Actinokineospora alba: one gene and its partner. The protein of the gene in region 1 interacts with the protein of each later gene in a pairwise test. Links are inferred from orthologs where the notes say so. Each region holds a gene or a part of one and is shown on either strand. Other genes may lie near its edges. The genes, in order: rlmN and ftsZ.

The links.
Region 2: the proteins of rlmN (region 1) and ftsZ interact in binary tests that used the Escherichia coli proteins (3 or more experiments, as listed by UniProt). The link is inferred for Actinokineospora alba from one-to-one orthologs.

Annotation. Positions count from the first base shown.
Region 1 is NZ_SNXU01000001.1:27,083-32,957, forward strand. The notes cover bases 788-3,743. They hold rlmN (23S rRNA (adenine(2503)-C(2))-methyltransferase RlmN), read right to left. Parts: upstream 2,841-3,743; coding sequence 1,734-2,840; downstream 788-1,733. Other genes in these bases: C8E96_RS00140 (DUF418 domain-containing protein), read right to left, coding at 788-1,040; C8E96_RS00145 (TetR/AcrR family transcriptional regulator), read left to right, coding at 1,129-1,719; C8E96_RS00155 (phosphocholine-specific phospholipase C), read right to left, coding at 2,944-3,743. Outside these bases: more of C8E96_RS00140, read right to left, coding at 1-787; more of C8E96_RS00155, read right to left, coding at 3,744-5,490; C8E96_RS00160 (carbohydrate ABC transporter permease), read right to left, coding at 5,526-5,875.
Region 2 is NZ_SNXU01000001.1:4,253,837-4,259,692, forward strand. Bases 599-3,535 are described here. They hold ftsZ (cell division protein FtsZ), read left to right. Parts: upstream 599-1,368; coding sequence 1,369-2,703; downstream 2,704-3,535. Other genes in these bases: C8E96_RS19620 (cell division protein FtsQ/DivIB), read left to right, coding at 599-613; C8E96_RS19625 (DinB family protein), read left to right, coding at 670-1,176; pgeF (peptidoglycan editing factor PgeF), read left to right, coding at 2,781-3,485; C8E96_RS19640 (YggS family pyridoxal phosphate-dependent enzyme), read left to right, coding at 3,482-3,535. In the rest of the region: more of C8E96_RS19620, read left to right, coding at 1-598; more of C8E96_RS19640, read left to right, coding at 3,536-4,192; C8E96_RS19645 (cell division protein SepF), read left to right, coding at 4,239-4,874; C8E96_RS19650 (YggT family protein), read left to right, coding at 4,903-5,178; DivIVA-like cell division protein Wag31, read left to right, coding at 5,228-5,856. UniProt on the Escherichia coli protein: Essential cell division protein that forms a contractile ring structure (Z ring) at the future cell division site. The regulation of the ring assembly controls the timing and the location of cell division.

The DNA of each region.
Region 1 (5,875 bases):
GCATAGAGGGCGATTGTCACGCAGACCACCGCGGGGGCGGGCAGCCTGCCGATCAGCCCGAGGCCGTACCCAAGGAACACCACGCTGAGGACCGCGGACTGGGCGACGTAGTTGGTCAGCGCCAGCCTGCCCGCGGGGGCGAACACGGCAACCGCGCGGGTCTCGCACAGGCGCAGCAGCAAGGCGACGTAGCCGCCGGTGAGCAGCGGGGCGGTGAGCATGCCGACGCCGATCGCGAGGGTTTCGACCGGGCTGCCGGGATGGTAGGTCGCAACGTAGCCATAGAACGCGGCCCCGGTGAGGCCGACCGGCAGGCCCGCACGCAGCAGCCACGACCACAGGGCCCGGTGCCGCTCCGGTTCGGCGAGCACCCGTTCCCTGCCCGCGGCGAAGCCGAGCAGGAACATCGCCAGCGCGCTCGGGGCTTGGACCAGCAGCACGACCACCAGAGTGCCGGGCAGCTGCCGAAGGTGTTCGGCCACAACGGTTTCCGGCGTCCCACGGAACCCGGCGACGGAGTCGGCGACCCTGGTCGACACCGCGGCGGCGTCGACTTGGCTGTGGGTGAACAGGTCCAGTACGCCAAGCAGGGTCCACGCGGTGCCCGCGATGAGCACCAGGCCGATGGCGACGCGCACCGCCCGGGGGGAGGACAGGCCGCGCAGGGCCAGCAGCACCATGCCGAGCACGGCGTAGGCGGTGAGGATGTCGCCGTGGAACAGCAGCACGGCGTGGGCGACGCCGATCGCGGCCAGCCCGAGTTGCCTGCGGATGATCCTGGGCACGAACGCGACGTCCGCGCGGGCCGCCGAGTCGAGCTGGAGGGTGAAGCTGTAGCCGAAGAGGAAGGAGAACAGCAGGTAGAACTTGGTTTCGAACAGGGTCGAGACGATCAGCTGGATGACTGGATGGCCTGCCGGGTCGGCGATCCCGGAGGCGTAGTAGCCGGTGGCGAACGCCCAGACGTTGACGGCCAGGATGCCGAACAGGGCGAAGCCGCGCAGGGCGTCGACCCGCGCGATGCGGTGTGGTGCGGACATCTGCATGCCTCTTTCATAAACCGAGTAGTCGGTCTAATATTGGACGCGATGATCCTCCGCCGTCAACTCCCTGGTTGAATCACGACCGATGCGTACCGTGGACCCGGCCAAGCACGAGGCGCGCCGCCGCCAGATCCTGGCGGCCGCGACGCGGTGTTTCGCGCGCAAGGGTTTCGGTCAGACCCGCACCGCCGACATCTGCGCCGAGGCCGGGATGAGCTCGGGCAATCTGTTCCACTACTTCGAAAGCAAGCATGCGATCTTTGCGGCGATCGTCGAGCAGGACGGGATCGAGACCGACGCCCTGTTCGCCGAGCTGTCCACGATGGACCCGTGGGCGGCACTGACCGCGTTCTTCGACCTACTCGTCGACCTGGCCGACGACGAGTACGCCAAGCTCGCCCTGGAGATCTCCGCCGAGGCCAATCGAGACGAGCGGATCGCGGAGCTGGTCACGGCCAACGACAGGACACTGCGCGCCGGACTGGCCGCGCTGGTCGAGCGGGCCACCGCGGCGGGCCGCATCGAGCCCGGAGTGGACGCCGACACTGCCGCGACCTGGCTGACGGTGTTGGTGGACGGCCTGTTCAACCGGGTCGCGGTGGACCCATCGTTCGCACCGAAGCGCGAGCGCGAGACCCTGCGCCAAGTGGTCGCGAGGGTTCTTCAGGCGAATTAGGCCTGGCGGGTCTTCTAGCCTTCGGCGGCGAGCTGGCCGCAGGCGGCGGCGATTTCCTGGCCGCGGGTGTCACGCACGGTGCAGGCGACTCCGCCCGCGTTGACGCGGCGGACGAACTCGCGCTCGACCGGCTTCGGGGCCGCGTCCCACTTGGAGCCCGGGGTGGGGTTCAAGGGGATCACGTTGACGTGGACCAGCTGGCCCAGGTGCTTGCGCAAGCGCTTCGCCAGCAGGTCGGCGCGCCAGGGCTGGTCGTTGATGTCCTTGATCAGCGCGTATTCGATCGAGACGCGGCGGCCGGAGACGTCGGCGTAGTAGCGGGCCGCTTCCAGCACCTCGTCGACCGACCAGCGGTTGTTCACCGGGACCAGGGTGTCTCGCAGCTCGTCGTCCGGAGTGTGCAGGGACACCGCGAGGCGGACCTGCATCTTCTCGTCCGCCAGCTTGCGGATCGCGGGGGCCAGGCCGACCGTCGACACCGTCACCGACCGGTGCGAGATGCCCAGGCCCTCGGGGGCCGGGTCGCAGATGCGGTGCACGGCCTCGACGACGCGCTTGTAGTTGGCGAGGGGTTCGCCCATGCCCATGAAGACGATGTTGGACAGCCGTCCTGGTCCGCCGGGCAGCTCGCCGTCGCGCATGGCGGCGGCGCCCATGCGGACCTGGTCGACGATCTCCGCGGTCGACAGGTTGCGGGTCAGGCCCGCCTGGCCGGTGGCGCAGAACGGGCAGGCCATGCCGCAGCCCGCCTGGCTGGAGATGCACAGGGTGGCGCGGCCGGGGTAGCGCATGAGAACGCTCTCGATGAGCGTTCCGTCGTGGGCGCGCAGCAGGGTCTTGCGGGTGGTTCCCTCGTCGCAGGTGATCTTGCGGACGACGGTGAACAGGGTGGGCATCAGCTCGCCGACCAGCTTGTCGCGGCTGGTGGCGGGGATGTCGGTCATCGCGTCCGGGTCGACCGTGAGCCTGCCGAAGTAGTGGTTCGCCAGCTGGGTCGCGCGGAACGGCTTCTCCCCCAGCTCGGCCACGGCGGCACGGCGCTCGTCGGGGCTGAGGTCGACCAGGTGCCTCGGCGGAAGACCGCGACGAGGTGCGTCGAAAACAAGAGGGAGGGAAGTCATAACCCGCCCATTGTCTCATGCTGGACAGCCGCGTCCTCCCGACGGCTCGGCGCCCCGATATTCCTCGGTGGGGGCGCCTTGGGCGGCGCCCCCACGAGAAACATCACCAGCCGAGCGGGATCACCTCGGCCGCGGAGGTCCACGGACCCCGGTTGCCCGCCTCACTGAGTGCCCGCAGGCGCACATAGCGGGCCGGGGTGGGCCAGCAGCGGACGGTCTTCGACGTGGCGTCGTCGGCGAAGGTGCCTGCCGACACCGCGCTGCCCCAGGTAGTCCCGTCTGTGCTCGCGTACACCTCGTACCGGCCGATGCGGCCATTGGCGGCGCCGTCCTGGCGGGGCACGTAGGTCAGCCCCGTCAGCGTGCGGGACGTGCCCAGGTCCAGGACGATCTCGTGCGGCAGCGGGTCCGAGCCGCCGCTCCACTTGGTGTGCCAGATCGTGGTGGTCCTGCGGTCGACGGCGTTGGCGGCGGCTCCGTTCTCACCGACCGTCTCCTGGCTGGAGTACGACCGGACGACCGCCGACAGCGAGCCTGAGCCCATCACCGGGTCGCTGGTGGTTTCCGCGCCGGTCTCCATGTGCCCCGCGAAGCGCCGGGTGAAGCCGTCGGTGGTGTCGGCCGTGGCGGTCAGGTCGTACCAGCCGTTCATGCCGTTGCCGGTGCTGAACCAGTCCTCGGCGGTGGCCCCGGGGTTGACGACGTAGGTCCACGGCCCGCCGCCGCGGTTGTTCGTCCGGACGGTGACCACGCATGCCTTCGTGCCCGCGTTGGTCATGGTGAGGTAGACCCGCCCCTCGGCGGGCGAGTAGCGCAGGGTCACCTCCGGGTTGGCGTTGCCCGTGGTGGTCGCGGTGACCCGGTTCCCGGCGAAGCGGCGGATGAAGCCGTTGGGGCCGTGGACGTTCAGGTCGTAGCTGCCTGCCGGGGTGCCCGACTGCCAGTAGTCCGCCAGCGTCTTGCCCGCCTCGACGGTGTAGCGCCATGGTCCGTCGGTGCGGAAAGCGTTTGCGTAGACATAGAAGTGGGCGCCCGCGGTGCCGGTGTTGGCGAAGTCGATCCAGAACCTGTCGGCGGCGACCCGTCCGGAGGCGTTCAGGACGTAGGGCAGTGGCCGCGCGGTGCGCACGCCTGCCTCGTGGATCGGGAACGTCTGCACGGCGGGCGGCGCCGGGTTGGTGCCCTTGGGTCCGGAGGTGAGCACGGGCGCGGGCAACACCGGGTAGGTGGTGTTCGGCGCCGACGTGTCCAGAGTGGACGTCAGGTCACCGCAGACCGCGCGCCGCCACGGGGAGATGTTCGGCTCGTTGATCCCGGTCCACTTCTCCAGGAATCGCACGACCGAAGTGTGGTCGAAGACCTCCGAACACACCTTGCCGCCTCGGCTCCACGGCGAGATGACCATCATCGGCACCCGCATGCCCAGGCCGATCGGCTCGCTGCCGACAAGTTCGTCGGTGGTGGCCACGGTGCTGCGGCCATCGGCGTCGCCGACCGGCGGGGCGGGTGGCGGCATGTGGTCGAAGAACCCGCCTTCCTCGTCGTACATCAGCAGGAAGACCGTCTTGTTCCACACCTCCGGCTTCGACGCGATGGCGTCCAGGGTGCGCTTGACCAGGTCCGCCCCGGTGTTGGGCCCCCAGTACGGGTGCTCGGTCTGGTCCTCCGGCGCGACGATCCAGGACACCGCGGGCAGCTTGCCCGCGTCGATGTCGGCCTTGAATGTCGGCACGAGCTGGTGCGGTCGCACGCGGTGCAGGGCGCGGTCGTAGAGGCTCCGCTCGGCGGCGGTCAGCGTGTTCACGCCCAGAGCGAGGTCGGCGAGCAGCTTCTGCTGGTCGGTCGTCGAGGCCTTGGCCACGGCGTAGTAGAAGAACTCCAGCTTGGTGTATGGGTTGCCGTTGGCGTCCCTGGTCTTCGCCAATGCCTTGCGCCCGACGGCCATGAGGCTGATGAAGTAGTCCAGCGAGTTGTCACCGTAGTTGTCCCACTCCTGGTAGACCTTCCAGGTCTTCCCCGCCGCCTGCAGGCGCTCCGCGTAGGTGGTCCAGGAGTAGCCGATGTGGCTCGCGTTGTTCCAGGAGGCGTTGCCGGTGGCGCGGGTGGTGCCGTTCGGCTCGTACCCGATCTTTCCGGTGAACAGGTACATCCGGTTCGGGTTCGTCGGGCCCATTTCCGAGCAGTGGTAGGCGTCGCAGACGGTGAAGGCGTCGGCCAACTGGTGGTAGAACGGCAGCGCGGAACGGGTGTGGTAGGTCAGCGACAGGTTCCCCTTGTTCGCATACCACTGGTCGTGCCTGCCCTTGTTCCACGCGCCATGGCCGTCACCCCAGTTGTGGTTGACATCGGCCAGGAACTGATCGCCCACCTCGTAGGGCAGCAACTCACCGGTCCCTTTGGGCTGGTAGAAGACCGATTTGCCGTTGGGCAGCCGGATCGCGGCCGGGTCGGCGAATCCGCGCACACCCTTGAGCGTGCCCAGATAGTGGTCGAATGAGCGGTTCTCTTGCATGAAAATCACGACGTGCTCGATGACTTCGAGCCCGCCGGTGGGTGCTTCCGCGGCGAGCGCGACGCGCACGCTTTCCGGTAGCAACGCGAAAGCGGCCGCCGACCCGGCAGCCGCTTTCAACACGGTACGTCGCTTCATTTTCTCTCCTTGGCAGGGGCGGAGACAAACGCGATCTACTTCACGGCGCCCGCGGTCAGGCCCGAACGCCAGAAGCGCTGCAGCAGAATGAAAGCGATGATGAGCGGGATGACGGAGACCGCCGCACCGGTGACAGTCAGCCCGTAGTTCGACGTCGTGCGCAGGCTGTCCCAGTACGTGAGGCCGACGGTGATCGGCCACAGTTCGTCGTCCTGCAGCATCACCATCGGCAGCAGCAGGTTGTTCCAGATCTCGACGAGCTGGAAGAGGAACACCGTGACCAGCGCCGGGGACATGACTCGAAGCGACACGGTGAAGAAGATCCTCGTGTCGCTCGCGCCATCGATGCGGCCTGCCTCGATCAGCTCGTCGGGCACTGAGGCCG
Region 2 (5,856 bases), 4.2 Mb from region 1 along the record:
CCTCGCGGTGGTCGCCCTCGTCTACGTCGTCCTGTTCACCTCGGTGTTCGGTGTTCGCGGGGTCGAGGTCTTCGGCACGACGGTCCTCACCCACGACGAGGTGCGCAAGGCCGCGGCGGTGGAGGCGGGCAGCCCCCTGGTGCGGCTCGACACCGACGAGATCGCCGCCCGGGTCGCCGCCCTGCCCCGCGTGCGATCGGTGGACGTGCGCCGGTCCTACCCGGTCACGGTGCGGATCACGCTGGTCGAGCGGACGCCGTTCGCGGTGCTCACCAAGCCCGACGGCGTGCACCTGGTCGACGTCGACGGCGTGGACTTCGGCGTCGCGGAGGTCGCCCCGCCGGGGCTGCCGCAACTCGCCGCGGCGGACCCGCCGACGATCAAGGCCGCGGTGACGGTGCTGGCCGCCGTGCCGGACCCGCTGCGCCCGCAGGTCGCGTCGGTGTCGGCGGAGACGGTCGGCAACGTGAAGATCACCCTCGCGGACGGCCGGGTCGTGAAGTGGGGCAGTGCCGAGCACTCCGACCGCAAGGCCGCGGTGCTGGGTCCGCTGCTGACCCAGCCGGGCAAGGTCTACGACGTGGGCACCCCGGACTTCCCGACGATCTCCTGACCGCGAGGGCGCAAATCCGGTGTCGACCGTCGGTGCTGTCCGACAGACTCACGGCCATGACCTCGACCGAGACCCGGATCGATCCGCCGTATGTGGCGGATGAGTCCACCCAGCTCACCGCTTTCCTGGACTATCACCGCGCCACTGTCGTCACCAAGGCGGCGGGATTGTCCGAAGAGGACGCCCACCGCAGCCTGCTGCCCTCTGAGCTGATGACCGTCGCCGGGCTGCTCTCGCACCTTCGCTGGGTCGAGGCCTACTGGTTCGACGTGGTGCTCGACGGGCAGCCCGACCGCGCGCCGTACAGCAAGGAGCATCCGGACGGCGAGTTCGAGATCGCCGCCGAGCTGAGCCTTTCGCAATTGATCGACGACTACCGCGCGCAATGCGCGACGAGCCGTGAGATCACCGCGAGGCGCGGACTCGACGACGTCGTGGACTTCCGCGGGGACGAACAAGTCAACGTGCGATGGGTGATCGTGCACATGATCGAGGAAACCGCCCGCCATGCCGGGCACCTCGACGTCATCCGCGAACAGCTCGACGGCGCCACGGGCGAGTGATAAACCGGATTCCTTACGTCCCGTGACGAACATCCGCCGCGCATTACGGCGTGGCGGCTGGATCGGCGGCCGGCCAGTGCCTACCTTCCTTGCGTGGTCCGGGGTTGACATAACTCTCAGTCTCTGGTTGAGGTCGAGGGTTTCCCGTCCGGACACGATCATGCTCGACACGATTCAGGAAGGCGGCCTTTGATGACGCCCCCGCACAACTACCTCGCCGTGATAAAGGTCGTCGGCATCGGTGGCGGCGGCGTGAACGCCGTCAACCGCATGATCGAGGTCGGCCTCAAGGGCGTCGAGTTCATCGCCGTCAACACCGACGCGCAGGCACTGCTCATGTCCGACGCCGACGTCAAGCTCGACATCGGCCGCGAACTGACCAGAGGCCTTGGCGCGGGTGCCAACCCAGAGGTCGGCACCAAGGCCGCCGAAGACCACCGCGAGGAGATCGAGGAGGTCCTCAAGGGGGCCGACATGGTCTTCGTCACCGCGGGTGAGGGCGGCGGCACCGGCACCGGCGGCGCGCCCGTCGTGGCATCGATCGCCCGCAAGCTCGGCGCGCTGACCATCGGTGTGGTCACCCGGCCGTTCTCCTTCGAGGGCAAGCGCCGCGCGAAGCAGGCCGAGGACGGCATCACCGAGCTGCGCAACGAGTGCGACACGCTCATCGTCATCCCCAACGACCGGCTGCTGCAGCTCGGCGACGTGGGCGTGAGCCTGATGGACGCCTTCCGCTCCGCCGACGAGGTGCTGCTCTCCGGTGTCCAGGGCATCACCGACCTGATCACCACGCCGGGTCTGATCAACCTCGACTTCGCCGACGTGAAGAGCGTCATGTCCGGCGCGGGCAGCGCGCTGATGGGCATCGGCTCGGCCCGCGGCGAGGGCCGCGCGGTGCAGGCCGCGCAGAAGGCGATCAACTCGCCGCTGCTGGAGGCGTCCATGGACGGCGCCCACGGCGTCCTGCTCGCCATCGCGGGCGGGTCCGACCTGGGCCTGTTCGAGATCAACGAATCGGCGTCGCTGGTGCAGGAGTCCGCGCACCCCGAGGCCAACATCATCTTCGGTACGGTCATCGACGACTCCCTCGGCGACGAGGTCCGGGTCACGGTGATCGCCGCGGGTTTTGACGCGGGTGCGCCGACCCACAAGAAACTCGATCCGACGGCGCTCGGCACCCGCAGCACCACGACGGGCGCCACGGCGACCGCCAAGGCGGGTCAGGTGTCGACCGACCGGCCGGCGCCTGCCACTCAGCAGCAACAGCAGCCCGCCCCCCAGCAGCAGCACACCGGCTACCAGCAGCAGACGCCGCAGCAGGGCAACGGCTACCAGACGCAGGCGACCGCGCCCGCGGGCAACGGCATGGGCTACTCGCAGCAGGCCACCCAGGCCCCGCCGCCGGTCGGCGGCGGACAGCCGCTGCCGAACGTCCGCGGCACCCAGGGCACCCTGCCCGGCCGCGCCGTCCCGGTCGGCGACGACCCGGACGACGAGGTCGACGTACCCCCATTCATGCGCAGGTAGCACCGCTCCTGCACCATACGAACCCCGGCGTTCCCCCGCCGGGGTTCGTGTTCGTTACGGTCGACTGAGGAGTTCTGGTGCGGATTCGTCGGGTGGTCACCACACGCGATGGCGGGGCTTCCGCCGCGCCGTATGACTCGTTCAACCTCGGCGACCACGTCGGGGACGCGCCGGAGGCCGTGGCGGCCAACCGGGAGCGGCTGGCGCGTGAGCTCGGGCTGGGCCCGGACCGGCTCGTCTGGATGGAGCAGGTCCACGGGCGGACCGCCGCGATCGTCGACGGTCCGCGGGCGGAGCCGGTCGAGGCGACCGACGCCCTGGTGACCGCCGAACCGGGTCTCGCGGTGATCGCGCTCGTCGCCGACTGCGTCCCACTCCTGCTCGGCGACGCGCAGGCCGGTGTCGTGGCCGCGGTGCACGCCGGTCGCGTGGGGGCGCGGGTCGGGGTCGTCCCGGCGGCGCTCGACGCGATGCGCGAGGCCGGTGCCGACGTGTCCCGGATCGAGGGTCTCCTCGGGCCGTCGGTATGCGGCGAGTGCTACGAGGTGCCGCAGGCGATGCAGAACGACGTCGAGAAGCACCTGCCGGGCAGCGCGTGCCGCACCCGCAAGGGCACCCCCGGTCTGGATCTGCGCGCGGGACTCTGGCGGCAGCTCGCCGACGCCGGTGTCGCGAAGATCGGGATCGACCCGCGGTGCACGAATGAGGAGCGTTCGCTGTTCAGTCACCGCAGGGAAGGGACCACTGGGCGATTGGCCGCGATCACTTGGCTCGAGCCGTGACGGATCGCGCCGCGGAGATCGCCGCGAACCTCGCCGACGTGCGCGAGCGGATCGACGCCGCCTGCCGCAACGCCGGCCGAAACCCGTCTGACGTGCGGCTTCTCGCTGTGACGAAGACTTTCCCGGCCACCGACGCGGCGATCTTGGCCGACCTCGGGGTGCTTGATCTCGCCGAGAACCGTGATCAAGAGGCCGGTTCGAAGTTCGACCAGCTCAGGGAGCTCCGACCGGCCGCGAAGCCGCGCTGGCACATGGTCGGGCGGCTGCAGCGCAACAAGATGCGCTCAGTGGTCCGGTGGGCCGACGAGGTGCAGTCGGTCGACTCGACGCGGCTGGCCGACGCCCTGGCGAAGGCCGCCCAAGATCGTCCCGAGCCGCTCGACGTCCTCCTTCAGGCGAGCATCGACGGCGACCCCGCGCGCGGCGGCTGCCCCCTGGGTGATCTTGATTACCTTGCGGATCATGTAATTCGTTCGGGTGAATTAGCACTGAAGGGGATCATGGCTGTGGCGCCCCTCGGAATGGAACCTTCGAGGGCGTTCGAACGTCTAGCGGGTGTGGCACACCAGCTACAGGCGCTGTATCCAACGGCGCGTGAGCTGTCGTGCGGCATGAGTAACGATCTTGAAGAAGCGGTGGACCATGGGTCGACGTGCGTGCGTGTCGGAACTGCTCTGCTAGGGGGACGCGGGCTAGCCTCCCCTTGACGGTGCGCCATGTGGGACCACGCAAGGGGAGTCGCGGAGGAACGCCATGAGTACGCTGCAGAAGCTGAAGGCCTACTTCGGAATGGTGCCTGCCGAAGAGCTCGAGGACTACGAGGGTGACGAGTACGACCGTCGCCCCTACGGCCGCCGTCCGGAGTACCTCGACGACGACTTCGACGAGTACGCCGGAGGACGCCGACGGTGGTTCGGCGGCGCTCGCGCGGGCTACCGCGACGACGTCGACGATGACTTCGAGCCGGTCGACCGAGGCCGTCCACGCCCCGCGTGGGCAGGTCAGACCTCCGAACCGCAAACCCATGGCGCACTCGCCATGGACGCCCGTCGCGACCCGGCTCCCCGGCTGCGACAGGTTGAGCCCGCTGTACAGGCAGGTGGGTACCCGATGGGCCGCGTCGTGACACTGCACCCGAGCAGCTACAACGAGGCGCGCACCATCGGTGAGCACTACCGCGACGGCCGCCCCGTGATCATGAACCTGACCGAGATGGACGACGCGGACGCCAAGCGTCTCGTCGACTTCGCGGCCGGGCTCGCGTTCGCGTTGCGCGGCTCCATCGACAAGGTCACGAACAAGGTGTTCTTGATCTCACCGCCCAATGCCGACCCAACCGCGGAGGACAAGCGGCGGTTGGCGGAGGGCGGGTTCGCCACCCGAAGCTGAGTGATGGCACAGTTGAGCTGTGGAACCAGTGCTTCTCGCCGTTTATTGGGTGTTGTTCGCCTTCTGGCTGCTGCTCACCGCCAGGGTGGTCGTGGAACTCGTGCGCACGTTCGCACGCGAGTGGCGACCAGCCGGTGGGGTTGCGGTAGCGCTGGAGACCATCTACACAGTGACCGATCCCCCGGTGCGTTTGGTCCGTCGGTTGATACCGACAGTCCGAATCGGGGGTGTAGGCCTGGACCTATCGATTATGGTGCTGCTGCTGGTTGTATTCATTCTGATGCAACTGGCGTATCCCGGGTGATCGGGGAGACTTGGGTTGATGGCAGCCCTGGAGTGCGTGAGGTGATCAGATGTCGTTGACCCCCGCTGACGTGCACAACGTCGCGTTCAGCAAGCCTCCCATCGGCAAGCGGGGCTACAACGAGGACGAGGTGGACGCCTTCCTCGACTTGGTCGAGGTGGAGCTCTCCCGCCTGATCGAGGAGAACAACGACCTGCGCGCGCAGGTCGAGCAGCTCGACGCGCAGTTGGAGTCGGCTCGCGCCGACCTCGACGACGCTCGGTCCGGAGGTGGCGTGCCCAGCGTGGCGCCGCGTCAGGCCGAGGAGCCGCGTCGGCTTACTCCGGTTCCGCCGCCCAGTGCGCTGGAGCAGACCAGTCCCGGGGGCGGCGGTGATCACCACGTGCAGGCCGCCAAGGTTCTGGGCCTCGCACAGGAGATGGCCGACCGGCTCACCGGCGAGGCGAAAGCCGAAGCCGACGGGATGCTGTCCGATGCGCGTGCGAAGTCCGACACCATGGTCACCGAGGCGCGTACGCGTGCGGAGACCATGCTGAACGACGCCCGGACCCGGGCCGAGACCCTGGAGCGTCAGGCCAGGGAGAAGGCGACCACGCTGGAGCGCGATGCCCAGCGGCAGCACACCGAGATCATCGGCGCGGTGCAGCAGGAACGCACCACGCTGGAGAAGAAGATCGA